DNA from 3 places in the Streptomyces sp. HNM0645 genome. Region 1 is predicted to be linked to each of the others. Evidence: riboswitches for the same ligand, from Rfam matches in the RefSeq annotation. Region 1 holds a riboswitch; each other region holds the start of a gene.
The links. Region 1 has a riboswitch for cobalamin ahead of QMZ92_RS11470 (CbtB domain-containing protein). Riboswitches for the same ligand answer to the same signal wherever they lie in the genome.

Region 1 (7,080 bases):
GCAAGCGCGGCCGGCCCCGGCGCCGCCCCGACGTCGTGCTCGGTGATCGCGGCTACGACCACGACAAGTACCGCCGACTGGTCTGGGACCTCGGAGTGAAGCCGCTCATCGCCCGCCGAGGCACCGAGCACGGCTCCGGGCTCGGCACTCAACGCTGGGTCGTTGAACGCGCCTTCGCCCACCTGCACTGGTTCCGCCGCCTGCGCATCCGCTGGGAGATCCGCGATGACATCCACGAAGCCTTCCTGAGCCTGGGATGCGCACTCATCTGCTGGCGCCGTCTCTCACGGCTGGTCCGGGACGCCCCTGCTCAGTAGCCATTCCTTGACGCTCGGGGAGCTGTCCAGGAGTCGGCTGACCTGCATACCTTCGACCCGTGAGGTCACTCTCGACAGAGGGGTGAAGTCACCAGGCAGGACGTCCAGCAGGCTCATCACGCGGTCTCCCGTATGAAGTGTGATGAGCAGTTCGCACCGAATCTGACGCGGGATGCCGGGGCGATGCGGCAGGCTGTTCCACAGGGCTGGCCACAGATAGTGAGTTCCATCGGGCGCCGCATTCGCTTGCACCCATGCCTGGTCCAACCGCTGGTTGAGGCTGAACTCGCATGCCCGCTCCTCCAACCTGACCAGCGAGGTCGTATCGAGGACCTTCACCTCCCGAGGCACCGGCTCATCCGAGTTCATCGCCCCATGCTGCCCGACAGCACCCCAGCGCCTGGAACCGACCCTTCGAAGTTCATTTCGTTAGGAGTTCTTAGCCCTGCGTGCGTTCCGCCGTGACCAGCCAGGAGGTGCTCAGGAGGCGGACCATGCCGTCGGGTGTCTCGTGGGCGGCCAGGTGGGTGGTGAGCGCTTCTCGGGCGCGGTCTTGGGCGGGCGCGTCAGCCTGTTGCATGAGATGGCGGCCGGGGCCGGTGGCCAGCAGGAAGTCCGCCGCGTCCTCGGCGTCCCCGCCCCAGGCACCGTACGCCGTCACCTCATCGACCGTGACGCCGGTGTAGCCCGCGGCGGCGAGGACGGCACGAACACGTTCCGGGGCCGCGAGGGAGAACATGCCAGTGCCACCGCCCGGCATTCCGAAGCCACCGACCGGCAGGATGCCGTTCAGGGAGGCCATGGCCGTCACCCAGCCGTTGCGCTCGGGCGCGGCGGGGCAGACGAACGCGAGGCGGCCGCCGGGCCGCAGGGCGCGTCCGATGTTGCCGAATGCCTTCTCCGGGTCCGCATAGAACATCACGCCGTAGCGGCTGATGGCCGCATCGAACGCGGCCTCCTCGAAGGGGTGCACCTGCGCGTCGCCCTGAACGAAGGAGACGTTGGCCAGTCCTTCGGCCGCCGCGCGGTTGCGCGCCTCGGCAAGCATCGGCGCGGAGAGGTCCAGGCCGAGCGCACGACCCGCGGGGGCTCGACGTGCGGCAAGGCGGGTGGTCTGGCCGGCGCCGCAACCGAGGTCGAGGGTGCGGCGGTCGCCGGTGATGGCGGCGGCGGTCAGCAGCGGCTCGTTGAATCCCTCGTTGATGGCGTTCCAGCGGTCCTGATGACGCGCCCAGTGGGTGCCTTCGGGGCCGTTCCACGCTTCTGCCTGTTGAGTGTTGACCATCTCCGGCACGGGGCCTCCTCAAGTGAAAAGATAAATGGGCGATCGCCCAAACTTGCGCGCAACCACAATATGGGCGTGCGCCCATACTGGCAATGCCCATACGATTCAGACCAGAAGGACGGCAGAACACGAAGAGAGGACGGCCGGACTGATGTCACCACGCGGGGTGGCGACACCGAACGTGCGCGAGCGCTTGTTTGCGGCCGCGGAACGTGTCGTCGAGAGGGACGGACCGGGGGCGCTCACGAGCCGTGCCGTCACCACCGAGGCGGGGTGCGCCAAGGGGCTGCTGCACACGCACTTCGCGGGCTTCGACGAGTTCGTGGCCGAGCTCGTCCTCGACCGGTTCGCGCGCACCGCCGAGGGGGCCGACGCCCTGGCTGGGCTCGCCGGACAGGGCACGGTGACCGGGAACCTGGGCTCCGTCGTCCTCGCACTGTTCGACGCCGGCGGTCCCGCCCTGTCGGGCCTCGCCATGGCCCGGCCCAACGCGGCGCTCCGCATCCGCGAGGCATTCCAGGCCGGCGCGCCAGGCTTCGCGGCGATCGAGGAGGCCGTCGCCGGCTACCTCCGGGCGGAGCGGGAACTCGGCCGGGTGCCCAGCCGCGTCGACGCGGGCACGGCGGCCCTCGCTCTCGTCGGCACCTGCCACCACCTGCTGATGACCTCGTGGCCAGGCACACGCGATCCGCGCCCGGCCGTCCAACGGCTCGTCACCGCACTCGTAGGCTAGCGGCCCAAGTCAGAGATCACTAACGCGCCTGGGGTCTGATGCACGATCGGGTGACATCTGGTCGATGAAGGCCCGCCAGCATTCCCGCGCGTGGAGCGGTGATCGACTGCACCTGTCGCCCCGAGGTCACCGGTATGTCGCATGACGAACCGCCGAGGTTCTGGGCTGGGCCCGGTGAGGAGCGCGCCCGCGAACACACTGGCTCGGCAGGGCCTCCGACGAGCCCCTGGAGCCGAAGCGGCGGGAACTACTGCCTTCGCAGCTCCCAGGCGCCCTGGTGTCGCTCGCGGTCAGCTCTCTTCCCAGTCCGGCACGGCCGAGAGCGCCCCCATCCGCAAGTTCCAGCGGCCGTTCCGCCCGGTGAGGTGCACTGCCGCCAGGGGCGGCACATCGATCCGCCAGAACAGCGCCCGCGGCACGCCCAGCGCACTGACGACGGTCGCGCGCACCACCGACTGGTCCGCGACGGCCAGCACCCGCCCGGCATCAGCAGGCAAGCCGTCGAGCCAGACGGCGACCCGATCGCACACCTGCGACACGGACTCGCCGCCATGCGGTACCGCTTCGGGGTCGGACATCCAGGCGGCGAGCCCGTCGCCCTCCCGCTCGGCGACCTCGCCGAGGGTCCGTCCCGCCCACCTGCCCATGTCCATGTCTCGAAGGGCCGGCTCCACGGTCACCACGTCCCACTGAAAGGCACGCACGGTGCTCTCGCACCGATCCGACGGCGCCGAGTAGCGCAGTGAGGCTCGCGGCAGAAGGGCCGCCACCTCCCCGGCTTGCCGTAGCGCCCGTGCGTCCAGCGGCACCTCTCCGAATCGCACATCGCGCTCCGCTGCGGCGGGGGCGCACACCAGCGTGAGCCTGACGGTCACGAGCGTTCCCTTCGTTGCGCACTCGAGCCGGATGATCGTAAGACGCCCACGACTTAAGGATCTTCGCACCCACGTCCACGCGCTGTGGCGTCCCTCACATCTCGCCGAGGGGATCCCCATTGAGCCTAATTCTCTAAGCAGCTTAGTATTCGTGAGTCTTCGCGCAGCCGGTCGCCCATCCGGGGCGGCGGCGAAGGCGCCGCCTGATCCGCTGTACGCCCAGCCCGTAGGCGGTCGAGGAAGAAGGAGCTCCGCCGTGGCCTCCCATCGCCGCCCGAAGCAGCCCAGTCCGCTCCATACCGGCGTCATCACCGCCACCGCCGCGGCGGCCGTGGCCCTTTCCACCCAGGCAGCCTCGGCCGACCCGCTGCCCGATCCCAACAAGAAGGGTGTCAAGGCGCAGGTGGACCGCCTGTACGAGCAGGCGACCCAGGCCACGGAGAAGTACAACGGGGCCAAGGAGAAGGCCGACGCGCTCAAGAAGGAGGTGGCGGGCCTCCAGGAGGCGGCGGCGCGCAAGCAGGGTGAGCTGAACGAACTCCGTGACCGGATCGGCACGGTGGCAGCCGGCCAGTACCGTTCCGGCGGCCTCGACCCGGCCCTTCAGCTGTTCCTCTCCGAGGAACCCGACACGTACCTCGAGAAGGCGTCGGCCCTGGACCGGGCCGGCGAGCGGCAGGCGGCCGTACTGCAGCAGTTCCTCTCCCAACAGCTGGCGCTCCAGCAGCAGCGCAGGGAAGCGTCCGAGAAGCTGCGCGACCTCGGCTCCGTACAGAAGGAACTGGGCAACCGGAAGACGGAGATCCAGATCAAGCTGCGCGAGGCCCAGCGCCTCCTCAACACCCTCTCGGCGAAGGAACGGGCCCGGATCGCGCAGGAGGAGGACCGGGCCAACCGGGCGAGCGCGCGGGTCGACCTCGGCAACGAGGCAAGTGCCTCCGAGCGCGCCGCAGCGGCCTTCGCCGCCGCCAAGAGCCGGGTCGGCATGCCGTACGTCTGGGGCGCGAGCGGCCCGAGCTCCTTCGACTGCTCCGGCCTCACGTCCTGGGCGTACCGCCAGGCCGGCGTGACGATACCGCGCACCTCCCAGGCCCAAGCCAGTGCCGGAACGCGCATCAACTCCCTCAGCGCCCTGAAGCCCGGCGACCTGATCATCATGCGCAGCGATCTCAGCCACGTCGGCTTCTACGCCGGCAACGGGCAGATCCTGCACTCGCCCAAGCCCGGTGCGCAGGTCCGCTACGAATCGATCGCCCGCAGCGGCATGCCCTTCATGTGGGGCGTACGCATCGGCTGACGCACGCAGCAGAGAGGGGCGCCGGCTCGAGACCGGCGCCCCTCTCGCGTGACAGGCGTCAGGACGAGGGCGCGACCGCCGCCCCCGGCTCCATGGCCGCAGTCCGTGCGCCAGACTCGCGCGGCTGCAGCAGCCGCTCGGCCAGTGCGCCGAAGACGAGGCCGAATCCGGCCCACAGCGTGGCCTGGATCGCGAGCGCCGAGATCCTGAACTGCCAGACGACGGCGGCCGGGAAGCCCTTCGGCATCTCGTTGACCGCGGGAAGGAAGGCGTACGCGAGTCCGACGGCGAGGACGAAGAACGCCCCTGCCGCAACCGACGCGTTCCAGTTGCCCAGACGGGGCGCGAGCCGCTTGCCCAGGATCACGCCGGAGACGGCGAGCAGCACGCTGAGCACCACCATGAGCAGGTACAGGGTGGTGCGCTGACTGATCGTCGCCGGATCGCTCACGGCCGGCGGGTTGGCGGGGTACTTGAGGAACGGCACCACGTAGAAGGCGATCAGGCCGCCAAGAGACAGCAGCCCGGCCGTGGCGCGCGGTCCGAATCCACCGATCCGGCCCAAGGCGAAGCAGTACGCCAGCGCGGCGATGCCGCCCAGGGCGACGCCGTAGACGAGGACGCCGGTCGCGAGGCCGGTGGTGGACTGGGCCGCGCGGCTGACCAGCTCCGCGCCCCCCTCTTCGTGGCTGTGCGCCGCCTCGTAGGCGATGCCGGCCTCGGTCGGCGGCTCGCCGAGGAAGTAGGCGACAATCAGGGCGAGGAGACCGGCCACGAGGCCGGCCACCATGCCGCGGGCAAGGAGCTTTCCGACGGTTGCGGAGTTCATGATGTTCGCGCCCCCGTCTCAGTGGCAGGGGAAGCCGAGCAGGTGCCGGCCGTCGTGCACCCATTCATGGACGCCTTCGCCGGCGAAGATGGCGGTGGCACCCTGCTCGGCGCCGACGAAGAAGAGCGCGAGCAGCATCAGGGCCCCGAAGAAGACGGCCCAGGGCAGGATCGACTTGACGGGCAGTGCGGCGGGGATGGCGGCGACGCTCGGCTGAGCGGTGGCCTGGGCCATGGCAGGACCTCCAGTGGGAACACGCGTCCCGGTCGGATGGAGCTCGCTCGACGGGGGCGAGTCTGACTTGCCGGGCCGCACCGCTCAGGAGATGAGCGGCTGCCGCCGGGCACACAGTGGCGCGACCGTGCCGGATTCCCACCGGCTTCCGCTGCCCATCGATTGACTTGTCCTGGTCAAGGTAGCGGAAGCCCCTCGAACCCACAACAAACTTCTAAATGACTTAGAAGAATCGATTAAGGTTCACCCATGACCGATCCACACGCCCCCGGGGTGGCTTCAGCGGCGCGACATGTACGCCTGCATGGCCCGGTGCAGGGTCTTGTTCACCGCTCCCTGCAGGGGCAGCTCCCACTCACCGAGGGTCTCCACCACTTCCCCTCCGGTGCCGAGCTTCCAGCGCATCAGCCCGAACGACCGCTCCGCGGGATCGAGGGTGTCCGGTACGCCCCGCATGTCGTACACGGCCGCACCAAGGGAGTGTGCGTCGCGGATCAGTCGCCACTGCAGAGCGTTGCTCGGCCTGACCTCGCGGCGGTGATCGGCGGAGGCCCCGGTCTGGTACCAGGCACGCCGGCCCGCCACGATCATGGTGTGAGCAGCGAGCACCTCCCCGTCGTGCCGGGCGAGGTAGAGCCGCATGCGCCCGTTCTCCTCGGCGTTGAGCTCTCGATGCTGCCGCTGGAAATAGGGGAGAGAACGTCCAAGGCGGAAGCCGTCGCGCCGCTCGGTGACCTGCAGCAGGTCGCAGAAGGCGGGAAGATCCTCGGCGGTGCCGAGGTAGGTCTCCACCCCTACCGTCTTCGCCTTCTTGATGTTGCGCCGCCACTCCTGGTTGAAGCCGGACCACAGGTCGTCCGTGCTGCGGCCGGCCAGGGGCAGCTCGAACAGGTGGCGGGGCTGGGCGTCGCCCGCGCCGCCGTCGTCTCCGCAGCGCCGCCAGCCGGCCGCCCGCAGCCGGTCCGCGACGGCCGCCCCGATCGGCTCGACGACGTCCGGCAGCACGTCGCCGACCCGGCGCCCCGGGCCGACGGCCGCCTTGAGCGTCTCGGCGCTCCACCGGCGGTACGCCAGAGGCGGCCCCATCCGCACGGCGAAGGCCCCAGCCGCCCGCAGTTGGTCGAGGAGCAGCTGCAGGACGCCCATCAGCGCCGGGTCGGCCCAGTCCAGCACCGGCCCCTCCGGGATGTACGCGAAGTACCGCCGGGTACCGGGCAGCTGCCGGTACAGCACCTGGGCGGCGGCACGCTGGCGGCCCGTCCCGTCGAACCAGCCGATCCGCTCGGCCCGCCAACCGTCCTTGACGGCGCTCCAGGACGGCAGCTGAAGGAAGCTGACCTGGTCGCCCTGCGTACGTCCCGAGAGGGAGTCGAGGTAGGCCAGGTGCTGCTCAACGGTCGTGGGCACGGTCTCCAGGGCACCGGCACGGTGGGTCGTCTGCACCTCGGCGACAGCCATGTCGAAGGTCTCCTCGTTCTGGTCCTTGCGCCTCCTGCGGGAGGGCGGCGGG
Region 2 (7,080 bases), on a different contig from region 1:
CGTCTCCATGAACAGGTTCAGCGACTGGGACTGGTCGAGGAACGGGGTGCGCGCCGCCGCCATGTCGATCAGGCCGCGCTGGGGGATCTCCCAGGCGGTGCGGTACAACGCCCGGACCTCCGCGGGGATCCAGTTCAGGCCCTGCACCGAGCCGCCCGAGTCGCGCAGCGCCTCACGCGTCTGCGCGTCCCACACGCCGAGCCTCTTCAGGTCGTCCACCAGATAGGAGTTCACCTGGAGGAACTCGCCCGACAGCGTCTCGCGCTTGAAGAGGTTGGAGACCTGCGGCTCGATGCACTCGTACACACCCGCGATCGATGCGATCGTCGCCGTCGGCGCGATCGCGAGGAGGAGCGAGTTGCGCATGCCGGTGGTGGCGACGCGCCCGCGCAGTGCGGCCCAGCGCTCCGGCCAGGCGAGCTCGGCGTCGTAGTGGTCGGGGTGCAGCACCCCGCGGGCGGTGCGGGTCCGCTCCCAGGCCGGGAGCGGCCCGTTGCGCTCCGCGAGGTCGCAGGACGCCTCGTAGGCGGCCAGCATGATCCGCTCCGCGATCCGCGTCGACAGGGCCTTCGCCTCGGCTGAGTCGAAGGGCAGGCGCAGGCTGAAGAACACGTCCTGGAGGCCCATGGCACCCAGGCCCACCGGGCGCCACTTGGCGTTGGAGCGGCCGGCCTGCTCGGTCGGGTAGAAGTTGATGTCGACGACCCGGTCGAGGAAGGTGACGGCGGTGCGGACGGTGTCGTCCAGCCGCTCCCAGTCGATCACGTCCTCGCCGTCGGCGGCGTCCTGCACCACGAACGCGCCGAGGTTGACCGAGCCGAGGTTGCACACGGCGGTCTCGCCGTCGTCCGTGACCTCGATGATCTCGGTGCAGAGGTTGGAGGAGTGGACGACGGTGCCGGGCTCCGCGGTCTGGTTGGCGGTGCGGTTGGAGGCGTCCTTGAAGGTCATCCAGCCGTTTCCGGTCTGGGCGAGGGTGCGCATCATGCGCCCGTAGAGCTCACGGGCGGGGATGGTGCGGCGGGCGAGCCCGGCGGCCTCCGCCCTGCGGTAGGCGGCGTCGAAGTCGCCGCCCCAGAGGTCCACGAGGTCGGGCACGTCGGCGGGGGAGAACAGCGACCACTCGGCGTCGGCGTTCACCCGGCGCATGAACTCGTCGGGGATCCAGTGCGCCAGGTTGAGGTTGTGCGTGCGGCGCGCCTCCTCGCCCGTGTTGTCGCGCAGCTCCAGGAACTCCTCGATGTCCGCGTGCCACGTCTCCAGGTAGACGCAGGCCGCGCCCTTGCGCCGGCCCCCCTGGTTGACGGCCGCCACCGACGAGTCCAGTGTGCGCAGGAAGGGCACGATGCCGTTGGAGTGCCCGTTGGTGCCGCGGATGAGCGAACCGCGGGAGCGGATGCGGGAGTACGACAGCCCGATGCCGCCGGCGTGCTTCGAGAGCCGTGCCACCTGGTGGTAGCGCTCGTAGATGGAGTCCAGCTCGTCCAGCGGCGAGTCCAGCAGGTAGCAGGACGACATCTGGGGGTGCCGGGTGCCGGAGTTGAAGAGCGTGGGGGAGGACGGCAGGTAGTCGAGGCGGCTCATCAGCCCGTACAGGGAGGCCACTTCGTCCAGCGCGCGCGGGGACTCGTCCTCGGCGAGACCGCAGGCGACGCGCAGCATGAAGTACTGCGGGGTCTCGATGACCTCGCGGGTGATGGGGTGCCGGAGCAGGTAGCGGCTGTAGAGGGTGCGCAGGCCGAAGTACCCGAAGCGGTCGTCGGCGGCCGGGTCGACCAGCGAGTCGAGGTGCTGGGCGTGGGTCTGCACGAAGGCGGCCGTACGGTCCGCGATCAGTCCTTCGCGGCTTCCGACGGCGATGGAGGCGGAGAACGCGGTCGCCCCCTGCCCGGCAGCCTCCTCCGCGATGGTGAGGGTGAGCAGCCGGGCCGCGAGCCGGGAGTACGCCGGGTCCTCGGAGATCAGGCCGGCGGCCGCCTCCGTGGCCAGTTCGCGCAGTTCGGCCTCGTCCGAGCCCGCGTGCCGGCCCCGGAGGGCGGCGGCGGCGACCCGGCCGGGGTCGGCGTCGGGCAGGTCCGCGGTGAGCTCGGTCAGGGTCCGCAGGAGCGCGGTGCCTGGTCCGTCGGCGAGCTGCGCTGAAGCAGGATCGGGCGGCGCGATGGTCACGGGGGGTGCTCTCCCTCGCTCGGCTGGGGGCCGGCGGGGCAGGGGCACGGACGCACACCCGGGCAGGGCGGACCGCGTCCACCGGCCTTTTCCGCGAGGCCCGGACGTCTGGGCACCCGAGCCGGACGGTCCGGGCGCACCGTCGGCAGGTCCTCGGACTCACGGGCGTACGAGGACCTGGAACAGGCCCCGCGCACGCCGTCACACCGTTGCGGGACAGTTCCGGATTCCCACCGGATTCCCCTGCGGCGACAGCGAGCATGAGCATACATGTGGGGGCGGTGAGTTGCGGAACCCCCCACATGTTGTGTCGTGGCCTCGCTCGGGACCCAGGGCACGGGTGGCCGGCCGGTCCGGTCGTCCGTGCGAAGCCGGGCCGCGGGCTCCACGGTCACGGCGACGGGCCCCCGCGTCTCCCGGAGGGAACGCGGAGGCCCGTGTGCGCCGTCGGCGGGGGCGCTCAGCAGCAGCGGAATCCCTTGCGGGGGTCCGCCTCCCGTTCGTCCATGCGGCGGCGTTCGAACTCGCGGCGGGACATGACCTCCGCGTCGGGGTCGTGAGAGCGTGCATGAGCCACGTAACGGTCGTACACCGACTCGCCCGAGACCTCGCGCACGTACCAGCGGACCCAGTCCACGGCCCGACGTACTCCGCTCACCGCAGCCATGACCCCCACGCTACTCACGCCTTGCCGTGCCCGCAGCCTCGGAGCCCGCGGCGCCGGCACCGACCGCCGCGAGCTCCGCCTTCTCCTCCTTGGTGGGGAACAGCCCGGCGGGCGCGACCAGTTTCGACTCGACGTACGGGACCTCGGCGAGCCGGACGGTCTCGGGCTCGCTGACCGCCTTGAGGCAGACCCGGCCGGCGTCGGCCAGGACCACCACGATGAGCAGGGCGAACAGTGCGCAGAGCACCCCGTCGACGGTCGAGTTGGTGACGATGGTGTGCATGTCGTCCATCGACTTCGCCGGAGCCAGCACCTCGCCGGAGTCGATGCCCGCCTGGTACTTGTCGCGCTGGGCGAAGAAGCCCACCTTCGGGTCGCCGGAGAAGATCTTCTGCCAGCTGGCGGTGAGGGTGACCGTGGCGTCCCAGGCGAGCGGGACGGCCGTGACCCACGCCCACTTGAGACGTCCGGACTTCACCAGCAGCGTGGTGCAGACGGCCAGGGCGACGGCCGCGAGGAGCTGGTTGGCGATGCCGAAGAGCGGGAAGAGCTGGTTGATTCCGCCGAGCGGGTCGTGCACGCCGACCCAGAGGAAGTAGCCCCAGCCGCCGACGACGACCGCGCTCGCGAACCAGACGCCCGGCTTCCAACTGACCTGCTTCATCGGCTTGTAGACGTTGCCCAGCGTGTCCTGGAGCATGAAGCGGCCCACCCGGGTGCCCGCGTCGACCGTGGTGAGGATGAACAGCGCCTCGAACATGATCGCGAAGTGGTACCAGAACGCCTTCAGCCCGGCGCCGCCGATGACGGCGGAGAAGATCTCCGACATGCCGAGCGCGAAGGTCGGTGCGCCACCGGTGCGGGAGAGCAGGCTCGCCTCCTCCACGTCCTTCGCGGTCTGTGTCAGCTGCTCGGGGGTGATGGTGAAGCCGAGGTTCGCGACCGCCTGGGAGGCGGAGTCCACCGTGGTACCGATGACCCCGGCGGGGGAGTTGATCGCGAAGTACAGTCCCGGATCGAGGATGGAGGCGCAGATCATCGCCATCACCGCGACGAACGATTCGGTCAGCATCGCGCCGTAGCCGATCATCCGGATCTGGGTCTCCTTCTGGATCATCTTCGGGGTGGTTCCCGAGGAGACCAGGGAGTGGAAGCCGGAGAGGGCGCCGCACGCGATGGTGATGAAGACGAACGGGAACAGCGAGCCGGCGAACACCGGTCCCTGGCCGTTGCCCGCGAACTCGGTGACGGCCGGCATCTTCAGCGTCGGCATCGCGATGACCACGCCCAGCGCGAGGAGCACGATGGTGCCCACCTTCATGAAGGTGGAGAGGTAGTCGCGCGGTGCCAGCAGCAGCCAGACCGGGAGTACGGAGGCCAGGAATCCGTAGATCACCATCCATACGACCAGGGTGCCCGGCTCCAGGGTGAAGAAGCCCGCCAGGGAGGAGTCGGCGACCCAGCCGCCCGCGATGATCGCGAGCAGCAGCAGCGCGACGCCTACGACCGAGACCTCGGTGACCCTGCCCGGCCGCAGTGTCCGCAGGTAGACGCCCATGAACAGGGCGATCGGGATCGTCATGCCGATGGAGAAGACACCCCACGGCGAGTGCGCCAGGGCGTTGACGATCACCAGCGCGAGCACCGCCAGCAGGATGATCATGATGGCGAAGACGGCGATCAGGGCCGCGACGCCACCGAAGGGACCGATCTCGTCCCGCGCCATCTGGCCGAGCGAACGGCCGTCACGGCGAGTGGAGAAGAACAGCGTGACCATGTCCTGGACGGCGCCGGCGAAGATCACGCCGACGATGATCCAGATCGTGCCCGGGAGGTAGCCCATCTGGGCGGCGAGGATCGGGCCGACCAGCGGTCCGGCTCCGGCGATTGCCGCGAAGTGGTGGCCGAAGAGCACCCGCCGGTCGGTCGGGTGGAAGTCGACACCGTTGTCAAGGCGTTCCGCGGGGGTGGCGCGGGTCCCGTCGGCCTTGAGGACGCGGTACTGGATGAAGCGCGCGTAGAACCGGTAGCCGATGGCGTACGACCCGAGCGCGGCCGCCAGCATCCAGACGGCGGAGACCTCTTCGCCCCGCGCGAGGGCGAGTACGCTCCAGCCGGCCGCGCCCACCAGTGCGACGAGGACCCAGACTGCGATGGACCGCGGAGTGGTTCTCCGCTGGGATGTGCTCGATGGTGCCGGCTCGGCCATGGTGTGGCTCCCGTCCCGTCGTGATCACCTGTAACGCGCAGGCAATCTAGGCGACCGTTCCGCCAGCGTCACCCCCGGCTCACATATCGGTACGGCAACGACTGGTGCGGAGGCCCGGAGTGAGGACCCGTCGAAGCGCGCAGGCCGGGCCGCCCACGGAGGGCGGCGCCGGACTGCGGGGCGGATCGCCGGGGCTTCCGGCGGTGCTGTGCTGGCGGGGCGCTCAGCCCGCCTCGGGCCGCTGCAGCCTGGCCACGAACTTGTAACGGTCACCGCGGTAGACCGAGCGTACCCACTCCACGGGCTCGCCGCCTGTGTCCAGCGAGTGCCGGGAGAGCATCAGCATCGGCAGACCGACGTCCGTGCCGAGCAGGCCCGCCTCGCGGGGGGTGGCCAGCGAGGTCTCGATCGTCTCCTCGGCCTCGGCGAGGTGGACGTCGTACACCTCGGCCAGCGCGGTGTAGAGGGAGGTGTACTTCACCAGCGACCGCCGCAGGGCGGGGAAGCGCTTCGCCGAGAGGTGCGTGGTCTCGATCGCCATCGGCTCGCCGCTCGCCAGCCGGAGGCGCTCGATGCGCAGGACGCGCCCGCCGGGCGCGATGTCCAGCAACCCGGCGAGCGTGTCGTCGGCCGTCACGTAACCGATGTCCAGCAGCTGCGACGTGGGCTCCAGGCCCTGCGCCTTCATGTCCTCGGTGTACGAGGTCAGCTGGAGGGCTTGGGAGACCTTGGGCTTGGCGACGAAGGTGCCCTTGCCCTGGATGCGTTCCAGCCGTCCCTCGACGACGAGCTCCTGGAGTGCCTGACGCACCGTCGTGCGCGAGGTGTCGAACTCGGCGGCGAGTGTGCGCTCCGGCGGGACGGGCGTGCCGGGCGGCAGCGTCTCCGTCATGTCGAGCAAGTGCCTCTTGAGCCGGTAGTACTTGGGCACGCGCGCGGTCCGGGTCGCCGTCCCGTTCTCCGGCTCGGTGCCGGCCCCGTCCGTGGCCATGGCCTGCCTTCCCGACTCGTGTGGTGCTGCCGTCACCGGCTCCTCCGTTGCTTGCGGCTCACATGGTGGCACGGTCCGGTCACGGGTCGTCGCCCTCCCTCAGGTGTCGGTCCGATAACGGACACGACAGCCCTTCTTATACACCCTTGACACCCCCAAAGGTCTAGGCCAAGCTCCCGGGTACTGGTCTAAACCATTAAAGACCAAGTCCCAGCCCCACGAGCAGTACTCGGCGTATGGCTCCGTATGTCCTCGCGGTGGGCGGGGGGTTGCAGCATCCCTGAGGAGGGTGGCGTGAAGCGCAAGCTCATCGCGGCGATCGGCGTCGCGGGCATGATGGTCGGCCTTGCCGCGTGTGGTGACGGTGACGAGGGCGGGGACAAGGCGGGGGCGGACGTCAGGGAGCTCACCGTCTGGCTGACGGTCGACGCCCAGAACAACTGGCCCGAGCTGGTCAAGGCGGCCGACGACGCGGTCGCCGAGAAGCACCCCGGCATAAAGATCAAGCACGAGTACTACGGCTGGCCGGACAAGAACGCCAAGCTCGACGCCGTCCTCGCCACCGACAAGGCCCCCGACGTGGTCGAGATGGGCAACACCGAGATGCTCGGCTACATGGTCAAGGGCGCGTTCGCCGCGGTGGACCCGAAGCAGTTCGACCAGTCCGACGCCTGGCTCGACGGCCTCAAGGAGTCCGTCACCTACGACGGCAAGACCTACGGCGTCCCGTACTACGCCGGTGGCCGTGTCGGCACCTGGCGCAAGGACATCGCCGCCGAGGTCGGCGTGAAGGCCACCCCGAAGACGTACGCCGAGCTGACCACCGCCCTGGACAGGATCCAGAAGAAGAAGGGTGCCAAGTTCAGTGCCTGGTACCAGCCTTCGCCCGACTGGTACGCCGCGATGTCCTTCGTCTACGGTGCCGGCGGCTCCATCGCGGAGAACGAGGGTGGCCAGTGGAAGGCCAACCTCTCCTCGCCCGAGTCCATCAAGGGTCTCAAGGAGTACAAGTCGATCCTTGACAAGTACATGCACGGCGACAAGACG
Region 3 (7,080 bases), on a different contig from region 1:
ACCGTGCCCGACGCGGGCTCGACCATGCCGACGAGGCTGCCCAGCAGCGTCGACTTCCCGGCGCCGTTGCGGCCCATGAGGGCGACGGTCTCTCCGGGCGCGACCACGAGATCGACCCGCCGCAGCGCCTCGATCCGACCGCGCCGCACCCCGAGCCGCGCGGCCTCCACGAGCACCGCCGGGTCGTACTCCCCACCCGGCTCGACCTTCCGGGCCCGCCCGCGCCCGAACCGCGGGACCAGGGCGGCCGGCCCTCTTCCCCTGGCGGTTCGCCGCCCGCGCGCCGCGGGGCCTGGGACATCGGCACGCGCCGGGCCCGGCGCTGCTCCGCCGGTCGTGTCCGTGCCGTCCACCGTGCGGGCGGAGGACGAGACGGTGGCCGCGGGCCCGGCCTCCCCGGCCACCTCCCCGCGCGCCGAAGGGCGTGTGCCCCGCGCGGCTGCCGGCGTCACCCCCGCCAGCCGGGCGCGCAGTTCGCCCGCGTGGCGGCGGGCGTCGCGGACGGAGAGGGGGAGCGGGGCCCAGCCCGCGAGGTGGCCGAGAGCGACGACCGGGGGGCGGACCGGGGAGAAGGACATGACGTCGGCGGGGGCGCCCGACACCGGGGGCTCGCCGGGCGCGGGCATCAGAACGACCCGGTCCGCGTACTGCACCACCCGCTCCAGCCGGTGCTCGGCCATCAGGACCGTCGTCCCCAGGTCGTGGACGAGCCGTTGGAGCACCGCCAGCACCTCCTCCGCCGCCGCGGGGTCGAGCGCGGACGTCGGTTCGTCGAGGACCAGCACCTTCGGGTGCGGGGTCAGCACGGACCCGATCGCGACCCGCTGCCGCTGCCCACCCGAGAGCGTCGCGAGGGGACGGTCGCGGAGTTCCGCCAGCCCCAGCAGGTCCAGCGTCTCCTCGACCCGCCTTCGCATCACGGCGGGCGCCAGCCCCAGCGACTCCATTCCGTACGCCAGCTCGTCCTCGACCGTGTCGGTGACGAAGTGCGCGAGCGGATCCTGGCCCACCGTGCCGACGACGTCGGCGAGTTCGCGCGGCTTGTGGGTGCGGGTGTCGCGCCCGTCGACCGTCACCCGACCCCGCAGCGTGCCGCCCGTGAAGTGCGGCACCAGCCCGGAGACCGCCCCCAGCAGTGTCGACTTGCCGACTCCCGAGGGCCCGACCAGCAGGACGAGCTCGCCCTCCGGGACGGTGAGGTCCACCCCGGAGACCGCCGGCGCCGCCGCGGCGTCGCCGTACGTCACCGAGACGTTCTCGAAGCGGATCATGACGTGGACTCCTTCGGCGGCACGGGCGCCACGAACGCGGGCAACAGGCCCACCAGCACCGCCGCGGCGGGCCACAGCGGCAGGGCGGGCACGGTCAGGGGGACGACGCCGGGATGCAGCGCACCGGGCTGGTAGGCGCCCGCGCGGATCATCAGCGCCGCCACGACGACGCCGGAACCGGCCACCAGCCAGGCCCTCGGACCCCAGCGGTCCGGGCGGTAACGGGTGCGGACCTGGCGCCGTCCGCCGAGCCACAGCCCGCCCAGCGCCGCCGCGAACCCGCCGAGGAGCACGGGGAGGCCGTACCCCGAGCCTTCCGCGGCGAGCAGTCCGTACGAACCGGCGCACACGCCGAGCAGCCCGCCGAGGGTGAGCGCGGTGGTGGTGCGCCGCACGGCCGGGGGCACCTGCGCGGTACGGCCGTAGCCGCGCGCGTCCATGGACGCGGCGACCGCGACCGAACGCTCCAGCGCCCCCTCCAGGACCGGCAGCCCGATCTGCAGGACCGCCTTGACCCCGCCCGTCGGACGGCCCCGCAGCCGCCGTGCGGTACGGAGCCGGAGCACGTCGGCGACCATGTTCGGCGCGAACGTCATGGCGACGACGACGGCGACCCCCGCCTCGTACAGCGCGCCCGGGAGCGACTTCAGCAGCCGGGCCGGGTTCGCGAGCGCGTTCGCCGCGCCGAGACAGATCAGCAGGGTCGCCAGCTTCGCCCCGTCGTACAGCGCGAACACCATCTGCTCCGCCGTCACCCGGCCACCGACCCTGACGCCCCGCGCCCAGTCCGGCAGGGGCACCTCGGGCAGTGTGAGCAGGACGCGGGTGCCCGGGATGGGCGAACCGAGGACGACGGAGAACACCAGCCGGATCGCGATCACGGCGAGGCCGAGCTTGACGAAGGCGCCGTACGAACGGGCCCAGGGGGCGTCCGTGCGCCGGGCCGCCACGACGTATCCGGCGACGCCCACCAGCAGCCCGAGGAGGAGGGGATTGGTCGTCCGCGAAGCGGCCGTGGCGAGGCCGAGCGCCCAGACCCACCAGGCTCCGGCGTGCAGCGCGTTGCTCCGGCCGGCGGCGGGCGCCCGCAGGGCACCGCGCAGCGGTCGGCGCTCCCGCGGGGCCCGGCCGGACGGCCGACTGCCGCGGGGCGCGGCGCCGCTCTCGTGGCTCCCGTCGTCCGGGCCGCCGACCGGGCCGCTGCCGGAACCTTCGCCGGAGCCCGTGTCCGCGTCCGGACCGCTTCCGGGGCCGTCGACCGGACCGCTTCCGGAGCCCCGGCCCGCGCCCGGCTCCCGGTCGCCGGGGCGGGCGTGCGGGACACCGCCCAGCAGTCGGACGGGACGCCGCCGTCCGTGCGGCTCCGCGGGGTCGTCCGCCGGCGTGGGCACGGGCGTCCGGGTCATCCGCGGCGGCGGGACTGCCAGAACGCCGCCCCGCCCAGCGCGAGCACGGCCGCGATGCCCGCGAAGAGCCCCAGCGTGGGGCCCCCGCCGGCCGCCTCGCCGCCGGCCGCCCCGGAGGGCTTCCCGGCCGGCGGGGCGGAGGCGCCGGACTCCGCGGGCGCCGGGTCCCCGGCCGAGACCTGCTCGCCGCAGCCCGTCCTCGGGTAACCGGAGATCGCGCACAGCAGCGCGTCCGAGTTGTAGCGGAGCGGCTTGGCCACCGCCGCCAGGGCCTCCGCGCTGGTGGCGTCCGAGGGGACCGCGGCGCAGCCGGACGCCGGCGCGGACGGGGGCCGCTCACCGGACGGCGCGTCCGCCTCGGTGCCGAAGTCGATCACGACCCCGACCCGTTTGGTGCCGGGCTTCGCCGGGGTGTCCGCGCACAACTGGGAGAAGGAGGGGGCGGTACGCGGCTTCGCCGAGTCCTGCGAGTCCGCGCTGACGGAGAAGCGGTATCCGTCCACCGAGCCGTCGGCCGGCCGCGCCGTGGCCGGACCCTGGGTGGCGTAGGCCCAGGCGGTACCGCCGGACTGCCAGAACGACCAGTACCGGTATCCCGCCGCCTGCGCCTGCGCCTGCCCCGCCACGCCCGGCACCGCGAGCACGGTGCCGAGCGCGAGGAGGAGCGCGGTCAGTCGCCTGCGCATCACTGCTGCTTGCTCTTCCGGCGGCCGCTGATCAGGATGCCTATGCCGGCACCGGCCGCGAGGCCGGCGCCGACGATCCACCAGATCCCGGCGCTGTCGCCGCCCTTGTGCTCCTCGCCCGCGTCGCTCTTCGTGCGCGGAGCCGGCGGCTCGGTGGTGGAGGCCGGCGCGGGACCGGTCGCGTTGAGCTGCCGTACGAGGTCGGCGCCGCCGAAGTCCCGCGGGTCGTCGCCATGGGCGTGCGCGGCGAGGATCAGCTGCGCGTACGCCGCCGGGCCGCCGTCCTTCGCCCACGCCGCGGAGTTCTTCTCCAGCCACTGGACCGCCCTGTCCGCCTTGTCGCCGTGCCCGGCGGCCGAGAGCGCGAGGACCGCGTCCGCGGTGTTGCCGAAGTCCGGGAGCGGGGCCGGGTCGGCGGCGCCCGGCATCGGCGGCGAGTCCAGATGGCCGGTCTTCGCGAGCGCCGTGGCCAGGTACGCGGCGCCGTTGCGGGCCGACTGCTCCGGGGTGGCCTTCGCCGGGGAGGTGCAGGCGGCGGGGCCGCCGTCCGGCTCCGGGCCGGAGACGACCAGGCCGCGGCCCAGCCCGGCGAGCACGGCGGCCGCGGTGGCGTCGCCGTTGGCGAGGAGCTTTCCGGCCTCGTCCGGCTGGTAGGCGAACGCACCGCCGCCGGCCTTGTCGGCGCATGGCACGGCGAACGTGACCAGCGCGTCGAACGGGCTCTTGCCGCTCTTCGACTTCACCTCGCCGGGCCGCGCCTTGGCCGCGGCGAAGGCGCCGATCACGACGGACGTGGAGTTCGCGTCGGACGGCATGCCGGGGTTGTAGCTCCAGCCGCCGTCCTCGTTCTGCACGGACTTCAGCCACTCGAGGCCCTTGTTCACGGCCTCCCCGTGGCCGCCGAGGGCACGCAGGGCCTGTACCGCCGCCGCGGTGGCATTGGTGTCCAGCATCGTCTTCGCGTCGCACGGCTTGGACGCGTCCGCGCGGTAGGAGGCGAAGCCGCCGTTCTCGCACTGCTGCCCGGTGAGCCACCCGACGGCCTGCTCGGCGGGCACGGTCTTGGCGACGTCCTGGGCGAGCAGGGCCAGCGACTGTCGCCACACCCCGTCGTAGGTCGGGTCCTTCGTGCCGTAGAGCCCGGCCGGGAGCGCCGCCGAGGGGGAGGGGGTGGGGGCGGCCGTCGCTGCCGGAGCAGCGGTCACGCAGAACACGGCGGAAGCGGCGGCGAGCGCTGCTGCGCTGCGGCGAACTGACATGGCGGGCTGGGCCTCTCCTGTGGGGAGCCGGGCACAGGCACGCTGGGGTACCAGGCTCCGGCCCCGTATTCCTCGACGGTGCCTGCCAGCGGGCCGGTCCCGATGGCACGAGCCGGTCACGGCCGGTACAGGGCATTCCGACTCGCCGCCGGCGACGGCGGCTCACGGTTGCGGGTCAGTGCCGGATTCGCACCGGCTTCCCCCCGTACGGGTGTGATGACGACTCGCACACTCTACCGGCCCGTAATCCCAGCCCCTCGGGACGGGCGGCCGGGTACGGCAGGAGGCCCTCGACGGCCCTGCCCACCGGGCCCCGCGCGGTTCTCGGAGAGGGGCCGGCGGCTTGTGCGAGGGTCCGGCTCGGATGGATCTCGGTGGCCCGGAGCGGTCGGCGGGACGGTCCGGCTCGGGTGGCTCTCGGTGGCCCGAGCCGTGCTCATCCAGCCCTCGCACTCCGGCTCAGCCGACCGCGGTGTACGCCACCGGGGCGCTGCCCGGCACCGCCTCCACGCGGCCCAGTTTCACCAGGCGGCGCAGATGGGCCTCGGCCTCCGAGACGGCGATGGTGCGCGAGCCGTAGGGGATCTCGTCCCACGGCCGGTTCCACTCCATGCGCTCTGCCAGTTGCCAGGGGGTCAGCGGTGCGGCGAGGAGGGACAGCAGCCCGGTCAGCCGCTCCTCGTGGTGGGCGAGGAGCTCCCGGACCCGTGCCGGGGCGTCGGTGAAGGCGTGCTGGTGCGCCGGGAGCACCTCGGCGGCGCCGAGGCGGCCGACGCGTTCCAGCGAGTCCAGGTAGTCGCCGAGGGGGTCGGTGACCGCGGAGTCGTCGGGGTCCTCGTACAGGCCGATGTGCGGGCTGATGCCGGGGAGCAGATGGTCGCCGGAGAAGAGGCGGCCGCGGCCGGGGAGGTTCGCCGGATGCTCCTCCTCCAGGTGCAGGCACACATGGCCGGGCGTGTGGCCGGGAGTCCAGACGGCCCGCAGCCGCCGTCCGGCGAGGTCCACCAGTTCGCCGGGTGCGATCTCGCGGTCGGGCAGGGCCGCCCGCAGCCCGGGGAGGGCCCGCATCCGGCCGCGCTCGCGGGCCGCGAGCAGCGGGGCGAGGTGCTCCTCCGGCGCGCCGACGGCGGTGAGCTTCCCGGCCAGGTAGTCGAGCCAGGCCCCGGGCCGGGCCTCCCGGGTGCGGCGGACGACGGCGATGTCGGCCGCGTGCATCGCGATCCACGCGCCGGACGCCTCGCGGACCCTGCCGGACAGCCCGTGGTGGTCCGGGTGGTGGTGGGTGACGAGTACGCCGTGGACGTCGGCCACCGCGAGGCCCAGTTCGGCGAGGCCGTCCGAGAGCGCCGTCCAGGACGCGGGGTCGTCCCATCCGGTGTCGACGAGGACGGGCCCGCGGCCGGTGTCGAGGACGTGGACCAGCGTGTGGCCCAGGGGGTTGTCCGGGATGGGGACCTTGAGGGACCACACACCGCCGCCGTGCTCCGTCACCCGCGTCATCGGCTCCCCATCCTCCCGGCCCGGGCCCAAGAACGAGAACCCGTTCCAATGGTCGCCCAAGTCGACTTCATTGCAAAGGGCTCGGCGGTGTGCGGGGCCGGGGCGGGGAGCGCCGGTCCGCGCCCGCGCCGATGCTTCCCGGGAGCGGGTTCCGGCCGTGGACTCCTCCGGCGGGAACTGGTATCTGTTCAGGCGGTCGGCAAATCTGAAATACCGTCAGAAAAACTGGAGCGCTCGGAGAGCCGGGGCCGCGGGAGGCAGTCGTCATGTCCGAACTGGTGGAGCACGGGAAACTCTTCATCGGCGGGGAGTTGGTCGATCCCCTCGGCACGGACACCATCGAGGTGGTCTCGCCGCACACCGAGGAGGTCATCGGACGCGTCCCGCACGCCTCGCGGGCCGACGTGGACCGGGCGGTCGCGGCCGCGCGTGCCGCCTTCGACCGAGGGCCCTGGCCGAGGACGCCGCTCGAGGAGCGCATCGAGGTCGTCGGCAGGATCAAGGACGCGATCGCCGTACGGCACGAGGAGATCGCCCGCTCGATCAGCTCCCAGAACGGATCGCCGTACTCCTGGAGCGTCCTGGCCCAGGCGCTCGGCGCCATGATGGTCTGGGACGCGGCCATCGGCGTCGCCCGCGACTTCACCTACGAGGAGCGGCGCGGCGGAGTCCTCGGCCCCCTCCTCGTCCTGCGTGAACCGGTCGGCGTGGTCGCGGCCGTGGTTCCCTGGAACGTCCCGCAGTTCGTCGCAGCGGCCAAGCTCGGGCCCGCCCTGCTCGCCGGCTGCGGCGTGGTCCTGAAGCCCTCGCCCGAGTCCCCGCTGGACGCCTACATCCTGGCCGACATCGTCCGCGAGGCCGGCCTGCCCGAGGGAGTGCTGTCGATCCTCCCCGCCGACCGAGAGGTCAGCGAGTACCTCGTCGGGCATCCCGGCGTCGACAAGGTCTCCTTCACCGG

Region 2: it holds a riboswitch for cobalamin, as region 1 does, so the genes downstream of both, QMZ92_RS03995 (ribonucleoside-diphosphate reductase subunit alpha) here and QMZ92_RS11470 (CbtB domain-containing protein) in region 1, are expected to answer to the same signal.
Region 3: it holds a riboswitch for cobalamin, as region 1 does, so the genes downstream of both, QMZ92_RS31135 (SCO2321 family membrane protein) here and QMZ92_RS11470 (CbtB domain-containing protein) in region 1, are expected to answer to the same signal.

What each region holds. Positions count from the first base shown of each region.
Region 1 is NZ_JASHLT010000014.1:108,109-115,188, forward strand. It holds one part of gene QMZ92_RS11435 (IS5 family transposase) at 1-317, shown strand, start outside; gene QMZ92_RS11440 (hypothetical protein) at 285-686, opposite strand; gene QMZ92_RS11445 (class I SAM-dependent methyltransferase) at 757-1,611, opposite strand; gene QMZ92_RS11450 (TetR/AcrR family transcriptional regulator) at 1,754-2,335, shown strand; gene QMZ92_RS11455 (histidine phosphatase family protein) at 2,626-3,210, opposite strand; gene QMZ92_RS11460 (C40 family peptidase) at 3,467-4,507, shown strand; gene QMZ92_RS11465 (CbtA family protein) at 4,566-5,336, opposite strand; gene QMZ92_RS11470 (CbtB domain-containing protein) at 5,355-5,570, opposite strand; cobalamin riboswitch at 5,609-5,790, opposite strand; gene QMZ92_RS11475 (lipid II:glycine glycyltransferase FemX) at 5,850-7,028, opposite strand.
Region 2 is NZ_JASHLT010000004.1:150,503-157,582, forward strand. It holds gene QMZ92_RS03995 (ribonucleoside-diphosphate reductase subunit alpha) at 1-2,166, opposite strand, end outside; cobalamin riboswitch at 2,294-2,434, opposite strand; gene QMZ92_RS04000 (YbdD/YjiX family protein) at 2,627-2,833, opposite strand; gene QMZ92_RS04005 (carbon starvation CstA family protein) at 2,844-5,042, opposite strand; gene QMZ92_RS04010 (GntR family transcriptional regulator) at 5,266-6,033, opposite strand; gene QMZ92_RS04015 (extracellular solute-binding protein) at 6,328-7,080, shown strand, end outside.
Region 3 is NZ_JASHLT010000059.1:22,173-29,252, reverse strand. It holds gene QMZ92_RS31150 (ABC transporter ATP-binding protein) at 1-1,271, opposite strand, end outside; gene QMZ92_RS31145 (energy-coupling factor transporter transmembrane protein EcfT) at 1,268-2,374, opposite strand; gene QMZ92_RS31140 (SCO2322 family protein) at 2,674-3,363, opposite strand; gene QMZ92_RS31135 (SCO2321 family membrane protein) at 3,363-4,622, opposite strand; cobalamin riboswitch at 4,736-4,872, opposite strand; gene QMZ92_RS31130 (Strvi_7410 family MBL fold metallo-hydrolase) at 5,082-6,122, opposite strand; gene QMZ92_RS31125 (aldehyde dehydrogenase) at 6,389-7,080, shown strand, end outside.